DNA from 2 places in the Burkholderia sp. BCC1977 genome. Region 1 is predicted to be linked to the other one. Evidence: predicted binding sites of a transcription regulator. Region 1 holds the regulator's gene; the other holds the start of a gene.
The links. Region 1 encodes LexA, which represses DNA repair genes until DNA is damaged. Its sites were predicted from a motif close to ACTGTATNNNNATACAGT; they were not measured.
Positions count from the first base shown of each region.

Region 2: a site for LexA is predicted at 1,508-1,525, ahead of U5771_RS14615 (VRR-NUC domain-containing protein). Genes of this name have one in related genera too.

Region 1 covers NZ_CAJPGQ010000009.1:147,116-154,671, reverse strand. The annotation lists gene nodI (nodulation factor ABC transporter ATP-binding protein NodI) at 2-916, opposite strand; gene U5771_RS10705 (universal stress protein) at 1,240-1,737, shown strand; gene U5771_RS10700 (DUF2939 domain-containing protein) at 1,830-2,531, opposite strand; gene U5771_RS10695 (hypothetical protein) at 2,561-2,899, opposite strand; gene lexA (transcriptional repressor LexA) at 2,926-3,573, opposite strand; gene U5771_RS10685 (sulfate ABC transporter substrate-binding protein) at 3,838-4,875, shown strand; gene cysT (sulfate ABC transporter permease subunit CysT) at 5,019-5,915, shown strand; gene cysW (sulfate ABC transporter permease subunit CysW) at 5,912-6,859, shown strand; gene U5771_RS10670 (sulfate ABC transporter ATP-binding protein) at 6,873-7,556, shown strand, end outside.
Region 2 covers NZ_CAJPGQ010000014.1:121,256-128,811, forward strand. The annotation lists gene U5771_RS14605 (hypothetical protein) at 35-346, shown strand; gene U5771_RS14610 (MipA/OmpV family protein) at 553-1,431, shown strand; gene U5771_RS14615 (VRR-NUC domain-containing protein) at 1,537-3,231, shown strand; gene U5771_RS14620 (ATP-dependent DNA helicase) at 3,228-5,528, shown strand; gene U5771_RS14625 (IclR family transcriptional regulator domain-containing protein) at 5,553-6,323, opposite strand; gene U5771_RS14630 (UDP-N-acetylglucosamine 1-carboxyvinyltransferase) at 6,591-7,556, opposite strand, start outside.

The sequences.
Region 1 (7,556 bases):
ATCAGTCCTGCATTTCGCGGCCCGTGAGCCGCAGGAACACGTCTTCCAGATTGGCCGGCCGATGCAGATAGCGCAATCCCGTGCGACCCTTGAGTCGCGCACTGAGCGGCTCGGGATCGGTCACGTAGCAGAACAGCGTCTCGCCGCTGATCTCGGTGCGCTTCGCGAACGGCGCCAGCTCGTCGCGCAGCGCGACCGGGTCGGGCCCGTAGATCTCGATCACGTCGCAGCCGATCTCCGATTCGATCAGCGCGTGCGGCGCGCCTTCGGCGATCTTGCGGCCTTCCTCGATCACGCACAGCCGGTCGCACAGGCGCTCGGCTTCCTCCATGAAATGCGTGGTGATCAGGATCGTCTTGCCGCGCGCGAGCAGCGAACGCAACCGCTCCCACATCAGGTGCCGTGCCTGCGGATCGAGGCCCGTCGTCGGCTCGTCGAGCACCAGCACGTCGGGATCGTTGACGAGCGCGCGTGCAAGCGTCAGACGGCGCTTCATGCCGCCCGACAGCTCGCCGACCTTCGCATCGGCCTTGTTTTCCAGCTTCGCGAATTCGAGCAGCGGTTGGACGAGTGCGCGTGAAGCCTGCGCCGACATCCCGAAATAGCGGCTGAACACGAGCAGGTTTTCGCGGACCGTGAAGTCGGGGTCGAGGTTGTCGAACTGCGGGACGACGCCGACGCGCTGGCGCGCATGCCGCGCGCGCGACGGAACCGGTTCGCCGCACAGTGAAATGGTGCCGGCATCGGGATACGCGAGGCCGAGCAGCATCTTCAGGGTCGTGGTCTTGCCGGCGCCGTTCGGCCCGAGCAGGCCATAGCATTCGCCGGCCTGCACGTGGAAGGACAGGTCGTTGACGACGAGCTTGTCGCCATAGCGCTTTTCGACGTTCCGGAAATCGATCGGTGCAACGGACATGGGCAGGTTGTCGTTGTAAGCGGGCGCGGACGCGTTTCGCGGCCGGCCGGACGGGCACGCATGCGAACGGATCGGGCGAATGCGTGTCACATGGGCATGACCGAGGCGAACGCACGTCGGCGGCACGAACGGGCCATTCTAGTGCATCGGCTGCGTCTCTTCAGGGCATGCCCGCGCGGCACGGTGCATGCGCGCACGGATCGTGCACCGCATCATCGCCGACGCGCCTCGCGTGGCGAATCAGCGTTTTCCATCCCTTGCGTCCGGAATTGCGGCGCACCATGATGAGTGCATAGGGTACGTAGTCGCGACAGGGAGGTTTCATGGCTAGCTACAACAAGATTCTGCTGTGCTACGACGGCACGCTCGAAGGACGCAAGGCACTGCGGTGCGGCGCCAATCTCGCGCTGGACCTGAAGGCGGAAACGCATTTGTTGTCGGTCGTCGACATGCGCTCGAGCATCGCGCAAAGCGCAGGGTTGCTGACCGACGTCGCGTGCGGCCGCTTCGAGGAAACCGCGCGCGAGATCCTGCAGGAAGGCGTGAACTGGCTGCGCGAGCGCGGCGTTCAGGCGGAAGGCCATTTCGCCTTCGGCTATCCGATCGACGAAATCGCGAATCTCGCGACGGAATTGAAGGCCGACCTCGTCGTCGTCGGCCATCGGTGCCGCAGCGGGTTGTCGAGATGGTGGATGGGGTCGGGCAACACGCAACTGCTCGATCGCGTGAACTGCAGCATTCTGGTCGCGTGTTCGTCGGCGGAAGAGCAAAAAGCCGAGATCGCGCGCGAACGAGAGGCGGCCACCTCGAGTGGAAAGTGAAGCAGTGATCGTGTGACCGGGCGGGTCGTCCAGCGATCCGCGCCGGTTGCTCGCCATGCCGTGTCAGCGGCATCGACCCCGATCGCGACCGCTCACGCGTGCAGGTTGATCGCGGACAGCTTCCACGAAAACAGGCCGAAGCGGTGGAAGATCGCCGCATAGCGTGTGCCGTCGGCACTGCGCTGGTAAGTCACGACAAATTCATCGATATTCCGGTAGCTGGCGCTCGTTTGCTGCGGATGGCCCGCGGCGGCGCCCGGGCTGGCCGGCGCGGGTGCCGGCGCAGAGGCAGCCGAGGCCGAGGCGGTGGCATTGCTGCCCGGTACGGGGGCGCTTGCCGGATTGGCCGGCGGCGCGGCCGGTGCATTGCCCGGCGCACCACCGGACGGCTGGCCCGACCAGTCGGGTGGCCGCTCGCCCGGATTGCCGCGCGGGGGAATGCCGCTCATCAGCGCCGCTACCCCTTCCGGTGTCGCATAGGCATCGACGAGCGGGCCGATCAAGGCAGATCCGATCAGCGCGCCAATCACCGCGAACGGATTGTCCTTCTTCACCGCGTCGATCCGGCGCATCAACTCTTCCGTGACCTGCTGCTTCAGACTGATGCGCAGCGACGGAAAATCGACATATTCACTGACTGATTGCGCATCGCGCGCATCGATCGCCGATTTCAGGCGACCGAGCGCGACATACGGCGATGCGTACGCGTAGCCGATCGCCACCAGGACGGCGACGGCCAGCCCGACGATCAGCAGGGGCTTGAGCCGCCACGCGCGGCCCGACGATCCAGTCACGATGCCTCCGGTGCGGACAGGTTCCGCAATCAGAGACCGCCGTGCGTGGCCGATCGTTCCTCGGCGATGCAGCGATCGATCATCCGGCACACGGCATCGATCGTCCCGACCATGATCAGGCGCGAGCGGCCGTGATAGACGCGCACGGGCGCACGGCGTGCCGGTTCAGCGTGATTCAGGCCGGCGTTCAGCGAGACCCGCGCGAATGCGGGAAGCGCTGACGGCAGCAGCGACGCCTGCCGTTCAACTGCGACTTCTTGGCTCACCACGGGCGCCGCGGCGGACAGCGGCGCGCAGGGCGTGCGGCCGCGCAGGTGACGCAGGCGACCGAATTGACGGAAAGGCAGCAGACGGGAAAGGCGTTCCATGATGTTCTCCTCAGCGAGACCGATTGTCAGAGTTCGCCCGAGCGGATCAGCCCGACGGCGATGCCTTCCAGCGCGAATTCCGCGCTGCCGGCCTTGACGAAGATGTTTTCGTAATCCGGGTTCTCCGCGATCAGCTCGAGGCCGCCGGGCCGGCGCATCAGGCGCTTGACCGTGACGTCGTCGCCGAGACGCGCGACGATGATCTGGCCGTCCTTCGCTTCCGTGCGCTTCTGCACGGCGAGAAGATCGCCGTCGAGAATGCCGGCGTCGCGCATCGACAGGCCGCGCACTTTCAGCAGGTAGTCGGGCTTGCTGGTGAACAGCGCGGGATCGCATGCGTAATGCTGCGAGATGTGCTCCTGCGCGAGGATCGGGCTACCGGCCGCCACGCGGCCGACGAGCGGCAGCGACAGCTGCATCAGGCCGGCGTGCGGCAGCGTGAACTGGTGTGGCGCGTCGTCGATGCCGAGCAGGCGGATGCCGCGCGACGCGCCGGCGGCCAGCTCGATCACACCCTTGCGCGCCAGCGCACGGAGGTGTTCCTCGGCCGCATTCGGCGAGCTGAAACCCAGCTCGGCCGCGATCTCGGCGCGTGTGGGCGGGAATCCGGAGCGCTCGATCGCGCGGCGGATCAAGTCGAACACTTGCTGCTGACGGGCGGTGAGTTTGGTCATGGCTGAACTGTATGGATAGACAGTGAGCTGTATTTTTATACAGTACTTCGCGAATTTCAAGTGTTACTTGAGGTTCGACGCGATCGCGCCGGTTCCGGCGCGATTTCGCGACGTCCGGACGCCGGTTCGTCTGCCGCAACCGTCCGTCCCGTCTGCGTTAGCACTTTTGAGTATTAAAAAATGAAGAACGATTATTTTTAATCATGTAACCCGTTCGTTAGACTGGCCCGACATCGCAATACCGACAACACTGGAGAACCAAGGATGGCGAAGCGCAATACGGGGCTGGTGGGCGGAGTGGGCCGCCTGATCGCAACACTCGCGCTGGGCGCGGCGGCGGCGCTGGGCGTCGCGACGCATGCCCAGGCCGATACGACGTTCCTGAACGTGTCCTACGACCCGACGCGCGAGCTGTACCAGGACTTCAACCAGGCGTTCGGCAAGGCGTGGAAGGCGAAGACGGGCGAGACGGTCAACTTCAAGCAGTCGCACGGCGGCTCGGGCGCGCAGGCGCGCTCGGTGCTCGACGGCCTGCAGGCCGACGTGGTGACGCTCGCGCTCGCCTACGACATCGACGCGCTGGCCAACAAGGGGCTCGTCGACAAGGACTGGCAGAAGCGTCTGCCGGACAACGCATCGCCGTACACGTCGACGATCGTGTTCCTGGTGCGCAAGGGCAACCCGAAAGGGATCAAGGACTGGGATGACCTGACCAGGCCGGGCATCTCGATCGTCACGCCGAACCCGAAGACGTCGGGCGGTGCGCGCTGGAACTATCTGGCCGCATGGGCGTACGCCGTCCACAAGCCGGGCGGCAACGAGCAGACCGCGAAGGAATTCGTGACGAAGCTCTACAAGAATGCGGGCGTGCTCGACTCGGGCGCGCGCGGGGCGACGACGAGCTTCGTGCAGCGCGGGATCGGCGACGTGCTGATCGCGTGGGAGAACGAGGCGTTCCTGTCGATCAAGGAATTCGGCACCGACAAGTTCGAGATCGTCGTGCCGTCGGTGAGCATCCTGGCCGAGCCGCCCGTTGCCGTGGTCGACAAGGTGGTCGACAAGAAGGGCACGCGCAAGCTGGCCGAGGCCTACCTGAATTTCCTGTACAGCCCGCAGGGCCAGGAGATCGCGGCGCGCAACTACTACCGTCCGCGTTCGAAGAACGTGCCGGCGGACCTGACGAAGCAGTTCCCGAAGCTGAAGCTGTACACGGTCGACGACACGTTCGGCGGCTGGACGAATGCGCAGAAGACGCATTTCGCCGATGGCGGCGTGTTCGACTCGATCTACAAGCCGCAGTAACCGCAGTAACGCCAGGCAGCAAACCATAACGACAGCGGCGCGCCACGACAGCGCGCCGCATCCCCGACGGCCCGCCGGCGCGACTCTCCGCGCCGGCGTTTGCGTCGGGCCCGTGAGCAGCAACGACCCAGCAAGAGCATCCGATGACGACGTACACCTTTCGCAAGCCGAGCGCGCTGCCCGGTTTCGGCGTGACGCTCGGCATCACGGTGGCCTATTTGAGCCTCGTGGTGCTGATCCCGCTCGCCGCCACGTTCCTGAAGACCGCGACGCTGTCGTGGGACCAGTTCGTCACCGCCGTCGCGTCGCCGCGCGTCCTCGCGTCGTACCGGCTGACGTTCTCCGCCGCGCTCGGCGGCGCAGTGATCAATGCGGTATTCGGCTTTCTCGTCGCGTGGGTGCTGGTGCGCTACACGTTCCCGTTCAAGCGCCTCGTCGACGCGATCGTCGACCTGCCGTTCGCGCTGCCGACGTCGGTCGCCGGCATCTCGCTTGCCGCCGTGTATGCGACCAACGGCTGGGTCGGCCAGTATCTCGCGCCGTTCGGCATCAAGATCGCGTTCACGCCGGTCGGCGTGCTGGTGGCGCTGACCTTCATCGGGCTGCCGTTCGTCGTGCGCACCGTGCAGCCGGTGCTCGAGGATTTCGAGCGCGAGCAGGAAGAGGCCGCCGCGTGCCTCGGCGCGACGCGCTGGCTGACGTTCCGCCGCGTCGTGCTGCCGGCCGTGCTGCCCGCGCTGCTCACCGGCTTTGCGCTCGCGTTCGCGCGCGCGCTCGGCGAGTACGGGTCGGTGATCTTCATCGCCGGCAACGTCCCGATGAAATCCGAGATCACGTCGCTGCTGATCATCACCAAGCTCGAGCAGTACGACTATGCGGGTGCGACCGCGCTGGCGGTGGTGATGCTGGTCGTGTCGTTCCTGATGCTGCTCCTGATCAACACGCTGCAGTGGTATCTGCAGCGCCGCACGAGCAAGGGCGCGAGCGGCCCCGCGCCCGCGACCGTCACCGTTGCCGCCGCCGCAGGAGGCCAGCAATGAGCCAGGAGTCCGGTGCCGTGCTGAACAATCCGTCCGCCGCGCGCGTGCGCGCCGCGAAGCAGCTCGATCCCGTCAGCGAGCCGCGCGCCGTGCGCTGGCTGCTGATCGGCGTCGCGCTGGCGTTCCTCGCGTTCTTCCTCGTCGTGCCGCTCGCCGCGGTGTTCTTCGAGGCGCTGCGCAAGGGCGTCGGCTTCTATCTCGAATCGCTCGCCGATCCCGATGCATGGTCGGCGATCAAGCTGACGCTGACCGTCGCCGTGATCGCGGTGCCGCTGAACCTCGTGTTCGGCGTGTGCGCGTCGTGGGCGATCGCGAAGTTCGAATTCCGCGGCAAGGCGTTGCTGACCACGCTGATCGACCTGCCGTTCTCCGTGTCGCCGGTGATCTCGGGCCTCGTCTACGTGCTGCTGTTCGGCGCGCAGGGCTGGCTCGGGCCGTGGCTGCAGGACCACGACGTGCAGATCATCTTCGCGGTGCCGGGCATCGTGCTCGCGACGATCTTCGTCACGTTCCCGTTCGTCGCGCGCGAGCTGATTCCGCTGATGCAGGCGCAGGGCACCGACGAGGAAGAGGCCGCGCGCGTGCTCGGTGCATCGGGCTGGCAGATCTTCCGGCGCGTGACGCTGCCGAACGTGAAGTGGGGCCTGCTGTACGGCGTGATCCTGTGCAACGCGCGCGCGATGGGCGAGTTCGGTGCGGTGTCGGTCGTGTCCGGCCACATCCGCGGCGTGACCGACACGATGCCGCTGCATGTCGAGATCCTGTACAACGAATACAACTTCGCGGCGGCGTTCGCGGTGGCATCGGTGCTGGCGCTGCTCGCGCTCGTCACGCTCGCGCTGAAGCTGCTCGCCGAGCGTCACCTCGCCGCCGAACTGGCCGGCGCACGCGATGACGTTCCCGCTCATGCCGGCCCCGTCGCCGCCATTTCGTCGAAATCGTAAAGAGGCAACCAGAATGGGTATCACCGTCCGTCACCTTCAGAAGCGCTTCGGCGATTTCACCGCCCTCGACAACGTGTCGCTCGACTTCCCGCCGGGCGAGCTCGTCGCGCTGCTCGGGCCGTCCGGTTGCGGCAAGACCACGCTGCTGCGCGTGATCGCGGGCCTCGAGCACGCGGACGCCGGCCAGGTCGTGCTGCAGGGGCTCGACGTCGCGTCGGTCGGCGCGCGCGATCGACAGGTCGGCTTCGTGTTCCAGCATTACGCGCTGTTCCGTCACATGACCGTGTTCGAGAACGTCGCGTTCGGGCTGCGCGTGAAGCCGCGCCGCGAGCGGCCGTCGGAAGCCGTGATCCGCGACAAGGTGCACGAGCTGCTGAAGCTCGTGCAGCTCGACTGGCTCGCGCAGCGCTATCCGTCCGAGCTGTCGGGCGGCCAGCGCCAGCGGATCGCGCTGGCCCGTGCGCTCGCGGTCGAGCCGAAGGTGCTGCTGCTCGACGAGCCGTTCGGCGCGCTCGACGCGAAGGTGCGCAAGGAGCTGCGCGGCTGGCTGCGGCGCCTGCACGACGACCTGCACATCTCGACGATCTTCGTCACGCACGACCAGGAGGAGGCGCTGGAAGTGGCCGACCGGATCGTCGTGCTGAACCGCGGTCACGTGGAGCAGGTCGGCAGTCCGCAGGACGTCTACGATCATCCG
Region 2 (7,556 bases), on a different contig from region 1:
GGCCGGCCGCGCGATCACTGCAAGGAGGACCATCATGGACATTCACGTGCAATCGCCCGACAAGCGCGCGATCGCCCAGGTGCTCGGCCGCTATTTCGAGTCGCGTTCGTTGCGCTATCACATCGAGGAGTTGCCGGGCGGCGTGCTGCATATCGGCTTTCGCGCGAGCGGCCGCCCGGTCGCCGTCACGGTGTCGTTCGACGACGCCGCCTACGACACCTACACGCACTGGGACGCGAGCCAGAAGCAACTCGCGCTCGGACGTCTCGCGGACGGCTTCTCGCGCATGATGGCGAAGCGCAGCCCGGCCGCGCTCGCGGGCGACTATCACGTCGAGCGTTTCTGATTCCGCAACCCTGCGCCGGTTCGTACCGGAATTCGGCAAAGTGCCCGTGCTCAACGGGCGCTTTGCGGCTTCGCGTGCGTCGCGTAGGATGTTCACAATTCAGCGCACGCTACGTTCGCGCCGTCGGCTGCCTCTCGTTGCAGCCGATCAGGCCGCGACGCGCTTTCCCTCAGGTTCGTTTCGTGCAACCGACGGAGATCGCCTTGATGACCGTTGCCCGCCCGTTGTTGTCGCCCGGCACCCGCCGGTTCGTGTCCGGCCTGTCGGCCTTCGCCGCGCTGGCGGCGGCCGGTGCCCGGGACGCGTCGGCGCAGACCCCTTCGCCGCTCGGCGAATGGCAATACTCGGCGGGCGTCCCGCTGCAGAAACTGTTCAGTCCGACCGTCCCGACGTGGCAGGTCAGCGTCGGCGCGGCGATGACGCTGCAGCCGCGCTACGCGGGTTCCGACCGCTATCGCGTGATGGGCGGCCCGAATTTCGACGTGCGCTATCGCGACCTGTTCTTCCTGTCGACGGGCGAGGGGCTCGGCGCGAACGTGCTGCGCGGGCCCAACTGGCGCGTGAGCCTGTCGGTCGGCTATGACCTCGGACGCCGCTCGGCCGACGATCTCGACCACCAGAACGGGCTCGACAACATCAACGCGGCGCCGGTGATGAAGCTCGCGGCCGACTACGTGATCTCGAAGGATTTCCCGCTCGTGCTGCGTGCGGATGTGCGGCGCAGCATCGGCGGCTCGAACGGCTGGGTCGGCGATTTCTCCGCGTACATGCCGATGCCGGGCAGCAACGAGCAGTTCTTCTGGTTCGCCGGGCCGACCGTGTCGTTCGCCGATTCGCGCTACCTGAACGGCTGGTTCGGCGTGAACCCGGGAGCGGCCGCGCGTTCGGGGCTGCCGGCCTATTCGTCGGGCGCGGGGATGAAGTCGTTCGGCGCCGGCGTGACGATGGTCTGGTTCGTCAACAAGCACTGGTTCGTGACGATGGACGGCGCGATCGAACAGCTCGTCGGCCGCGCAAGGCGCAGCCCGATCACGCAGCAGTCGACGAACGGCGTGTTCGACATGTCGGTGAATTACCAGTTCTGACCGGAACCTGGCCGGTGGGACGGCCGGTTGGCACGGGAGCGTGCGGCATTCGTCGTCACATTTGATATGATTCGGACCTGTACAAACGTACAGTGATCAATCCCCGTGACGCCTGCATCGCCGACGCCCCCGGCGTTTTACTACCTGACCAATTTCGAACGCGCGCTGGCCTGGCTCGGCGAGCGTTACGACGACCTGTTCGACGCGAGCGAACACGCGTTTCTCGCGCATTTCGCGCAACTGCCGAAAGCGTCGCGTGCGTTGCTCGTGCGGATGCTGATGCGCAGCGGCACCGAGTTCCGCGCGAGCAAGCTCGTGTACGACGAAATCGGCTGCACGCTCGACGCGGCCGCGCCGCTCGTCGAACTCGGCTGGGTCGATCCGGCACCCGCGCTCACGCTCGACGAACTGTTCGCGCTGTCGACCAAGGCCGACCTGCTGACGGTGTTCCCGTCACTCGCCGCGCACGCGGGTGAGCGCAAGCCCGAGTGGCTCGAACGGTTGCGCCCCGCGCACGACGTCGCGCAACCGCTCGACGCGTGGTGCGCGCAGGCCGACGATCGCGTGCTGCGCGTGACGGTCGGCGCGTTGTGCGACCGGCTGCGGCTGATGTTCTTCGGCAATCTTCATCACGACTGGAGCGAATTCGTGCTGGCCGATCTCGGCGTGTTCCAGTATGAAAGCGTGCCGTTCGCGCCGTCGTCGCGCGCGTTCCAGCAGCGCGACGACGTCGATACGTATCTCGCGCTGCAGACCTGCCGCGAAGCACTGGATGCGTGGCCCGACGACCTGCCGTTCGACGATCTGCTGCAGGCGATCGACGCGGTCGGCTGCGCGCAGCCGTGGCTCGCGACGCGTCGCGCGAAGCTGCTGTTCACGCTCGGCCAGACCTGCGAACGCCGCGCCGACTGGACCGCCGCGCTCGACGCGTATGCGCGCAGCGCGTGGCCGGGCAGCCGGCACCGGCGCATTCGCGTGCTCGAACGCTGCGGACGCGACGACGATGCGCTCGCGCTGGCGCTCGATGCGCGCGGCGGCTTCGAAAGCGACGAAGAACGCCAGCGCGTCGAGCGGATGCTGCCGCGCCTGCAGCGCCGTCTCGGGCAGCGGGTCGAACGCGCGGGCAGCGCGCCTGACGTGCCGCGCGAAACGCTCGTGCTGGCGCGCCCCGACGCGTTCGTCAGTGTCGAATTTGCGGTGCGCGACCATCTTGCCCGGCCCGATGCGCCGGTTCACTACGTCGAGAACACGCTGATCAATTCGCTGTTCGGGCTGCTGTGCTGGGAGCCCGTGTTCGCGGCCGTGCCCGGCGCGTTCTTTCACCCGTTCCAGCGCGGCCCGGCCGACCTGCACGCACCCGATTTCGCGGTGCGCCGCACCGACGCGTTCGCCGCCTGTTTCGCGCAACTCGATTCGGGCGCGTACCGCGACACGATCCGCCGGCACTACGCGACGAAGATGGGGCTGCAATCGCCGTTCGTGTTCTGGGGCGTGCTGACCGACACACTGCTCGACGAGGCGCTGGCCTGCCTGCCGCCCGAGCACCTGCGGTTGTGGTTCACACGCCTGCTCGCGGATATCCGCGGCAACCGCTCGGGGCTGCCCGATCTCGTCCGTTTCTGGCCCGGCGAGCGGCGCTATGAACTGATCGAGGTGAAGGGCCCCGGCGACCGGCTGCAGGACAACCAGACGCGCTGGCTCGCGTACTGCATCGCGCACGGCATGCCGGTGCGCGTCGTGGATGTCGAGTGGGCCGGCGCCGGTGTCGCGCAGGCCGAAGCGGCGGGGCTGTCCGCATGAGCTATGTCGTCGCGGTGCGGGCGATGTGCGAGTTCACCGCGCGGCGCGGCGATCTCGACCTGCGCTTCACGCCCGCGCCGACCGCGCTCGAAGGCATTGCCGGTCACGGTGCCGTCACGTCGAAGCGCGGCGCGCGCTACGAAACCGAGATCGCGCTGACCGGCACGTGGGACACGCTCACCGTGCGCGGGCGCGCCGACGGTTACGATCCCGTCGCCAACCGGCTCGAGGAGATCAAGACCTATCGCGGCAGCCTCGACGCGATGCCGGCCAATCATCGCGCGCTGCACTGGGCGCAGGCGAAGGTCTATGCGCACCTGATGTGCGACGCGCGCGGCCTCGCGGAAATCGACGTCGCGCTCGTGTATTTCGACATCGTGTCGGAGCGTGAGACCGTGCTGACCGAGACGCTGAGCGCAAGCGCGCTCGCCGCGTTCTTCGCCGAGCAATGCGCGTGCTTCGTCGGCTGGGCCGAGCGCGAGACCGCGCATCGCGCGGCCCGCGATGCGGCGCTGCGTGCGCTGACGTTTCCGCACGGGCAGTTCCGCAGCGGTCAGCGCGAGCTGGCGGTCTCGGTCTATCGCGCGGCGCGCGACGAACGCTGCCTGATGGCGCAAGCGCCGACCGGCATCGGCAAGACGGTCGGCACGGTGTTCCCGCTGCTGAAGGCGTGCGGCGAGGGCGAGCTCGATCACGTGTTCTTCCTGACCGCGAAGACGCCCGGCCGTGCGCTCGCGCTGGAAGCGGCGACGACGCTCGGTGCCGGCACGACCGCGCTGCCGCTGCGCGTGCTGGAACTCGTCGCACGCGACAAGGCGTGCGAGCATCCGGACCGCGCGTGCCATGGCGAATCGTGCCCGCTCGCGAAAGGTTTCTACGACCGGCTGCCGGCCGCGCGCGATACGGCAATCGAGGCCGGTCTGCTCGATCGCGATACCGTGCGCACGGCCGCGCTCGCACACGACGTCTGTCCGTACTACCTGTCGCAGGAACTCGCGCGCTGGTCGGACATGATGATCGGCGACTACAACTACTACTACGACGGCAGCGCGATGCTGCATACGCTCGCGCAGCAGAATCAGTGGCGCGTCGGCGTGCTCGTCGACGAGGCGCACAACCTGCTCGATCGCGCCCGCAAGATGTACAGCGCATCGCTCGACCCGTTCGCGTTCGCGGCCGCGCGCGAGGCGGCGCCTGCGGCATTGCGCAAGGCGTTCGACCGGCTCGGGCGCGCGTGGGGCACGCTCAATCGCGCACAGGCCGAGCGCTATGTGGCGTACCCCGAGATTCCGGGGCCGATCGTGTCGGCGGTGCAGAACCTCGTCGCGGCGATCGGTGAACACCTGACCGATGCGCCGCGCGCGAACGGCGACGCGCTGCTGCGCTTTCATTTCGAGGCGATCCAGTTCGGCGTGCTCGCCGACGCGTTCGACAGCGCGTCGATCTTCGACGCGACGCTGCACGGCGAGCCGCTGCCGCGCCAGTCGGGGCTCGACGGCGTGGCGCCGGCCGGGCGCCGGCGCCGCATGCAGTCGACGCTGTGCGTGCGCAACGTGATCCCGGCCGGCTTTCTCGCGCCGCGCTACGAAGCCGCGCGCGCGACCGTGCTGTTTTCCGGCACGCTGAGCCCGTTTCATTTCTATCGCGACACGCTCGGGTTGCCGGCCGATACCGGCTGGCTCGACGTCGACGGGCCGTTCCGCGCCGAGCAACTGACCGTGCGCGTCGCGAGCCATGTCTCGACGCGCTGGCGCGACCGCGACCGTTCGCTCGAACCGATCGCGGACCTGATCGCCGCGCAGTATGCGGCGCGGCCCGGCAACTACCTCGGTTTTCTCAGCAGCTTCGACTATCTCGGACGCGTCGTCGCGCTGATGCAGGCGCGCCACCCGGACGTGCCCGTGTGGGCCCAGGCGCCCGGCATGGCCGAAAGCGAGCGCGACGCGTTTCTCGCGCGCTTCGACGCGGGCGGGCGCGGGGTCGGCTTCGCGGTGCTGGGCGGTGCGTTCTCGGAAGGCGTGGATCTGGTCGGCGAGCGGCTGATCGGCGCGTTCATCGCGACGCTCGGGCTGCCGCAGGTCAACGACGTCAACGAACAGATGCGGCGCGCGATGGATGCGCGTTTCGGCAACGGGTACGACTACATGTATCTGTACCCGGGTTTGCAGAAGGTCGTGCAGGCGGCCGGGCGCGTGATCCGCACCGAACACGACGAAGGCGTCGTGCATCTGATCGACGATCGTTACCGGCGGCGCGAGGTGCGCGATCTGTTGCCGCGGTGGTGGCGGATCGGGTGAGGACGAGGTCCGTCGGGCGCGTTTCTACAGCACGTTGAGCATCGCCAGCGCGGCTTCCTGCAGATGCGGCAGCACGCGCCGCACGGCCGCGTCGGTCGTCTCCGCGCCGATCGGCATGTTCGTGCTCAGCGCGGCGACGACTTCGCCGTGACGGTTCTTCAGCGGCACCGCGATGCCGCGCACGCCGACCTGCAGTTGCTGCTCGATCACCGCGAAGCCCGCGTCGCGCGCGTGATCGACCTGTTCGAGCAGGCGTGGCTTGTTGGTGATCGTGTGCGGCGTGAACGGCGCGAGTTCGGTGTCGTCGAGCCACGCGCGGACGGCCTCGCGATCCGGATGATGCGCGAGCAGCACGACGCCCGGCGACGTCAGCGGGGCCGGCACGCGCGCGCCGAGCACGAAGCCCGTCGTCATCACGCGGGACACGCCGTTGCGGGCGATGAACACGAGTTCCCAGCCGTCGAGCACGCTCACGTACGCCGATTCGTTCAGCGACGCGCTCAGTTGCTGCAGATACGGCTGGACCGTGCGCGGCAGGCGCGCCGAATCGAAGTACGACCAGCCGACCCGCAGCACGCGCGGCGTGAGGCCGTACAGCTTGCCGTCGGTGTACACGTAGCCGAGCGATTCGAGCGTCAGCAGGTAGCGCCGTGCGGCCGTGCGCGTGAGGCCGGTGCGGGCGGCGGCCTGGGTGGGCGTCATCCGCGCGTGCTGGCTGTCGAATGCCTCGAGGATCATCAGGCCTTTTTCGAGGCCGGCAATCCAGTCGCGTCGGTCGAGGTCGGGCTTTTTCATCGTCGTGGGCACGGGTGGATGCGCGGTATGCGCGCAGGAGTGGGCGATTATCGCGCAGATCGAAAACGGTGCGAAGACGATCGACGGGCGTGCCGTGGGTCACGAGGAGGGGGATGTGCCGGGCGACGACGGTGCGGCCGGCAAGGACCGATGGCGGCTGCCGTCGTGTGCGAGGGTTGACCGGCGGCCTGTCGCAGGCGCCGGGCAAATGCGGGGGAGACGGGATACGGCGGCGCGAACATCATCCGCGCCGCCTCCGGAACGACGTTACTCGCTGCTCGTCCACTCGACGTTCGCGCCGACCGAACGCAGGTTTTCGACGAAATGCGGGTGCGCGCGGCGAATCGGCAGCGCGTTCATGATTTCCGAGCGGCCTTCGATGCTCGCGGCCACCATCAGCAGCGCGATCGCGACGCGGATGATGTACGGGCTCTCGACGCGCGCCGGCGTCAGCGGCAGCCCGCCGAACGTGATCAGGCGATGCGGATCGGACAGCAGCACGTGCGCGCCGAACTTCGACAGTTCGCCGGACCAGCCGAGCGCGCCGTCGTACACCTTGTTCCAGAACATCGCGCTGCCTTCCGCGCGCACGCCGAGCGCGATGAAGATCGGCAGCAGGTCGACCGGCAGGTACGGCCACGGCGCGGCTTCGACCTTGGTCAGGATGTTCTGCGTGAACGGCCGGCGCACCCGCAGCGGGCCGTCGCGTTCGGCGCGGGACCAGCCGTCGCGGTGCGTGACGGTCACGCCGAACTTCGCGAACGTGCGGTCGATCAGCGGGAAATGCTCCGGCGACGAGTTGCGCACCGTGATGTCGCCGCCCGTGATCGCGCCGAGTGCGAGGAACGTCGCGATTTCGTGGAAATCCTCGGCGAAGCGGAATTCGCCGCCGCCGAGCTTGCCGCCGCCCGTCACGCACAGGCGCGACGTGCCGATGCCTTCGATCGCGACGCCGATCATTGCGAGGAACTGGCAGAACTCCTGCACGTGCGGCTCGGACGCCGCATTCATCAGCGTGGACGTGCCGCCGGCTGCCGTCGCGCACAGCGCGAAGTTTTCGGTGGTCGTCACCGATGCGTAGTCGAGCCAGTGATCGTTGGCCGTCAGCGGGCCGTCGGCACGGACGATCAGCGAATCGGGCGTGCGCTGGATGTGCGCGCCGAAGCGCTCGAACACTTCGACGTGCGGATCGATTTCGCGCACGCCGAGCGTGCAGCCCTTCACGTCGTTCTC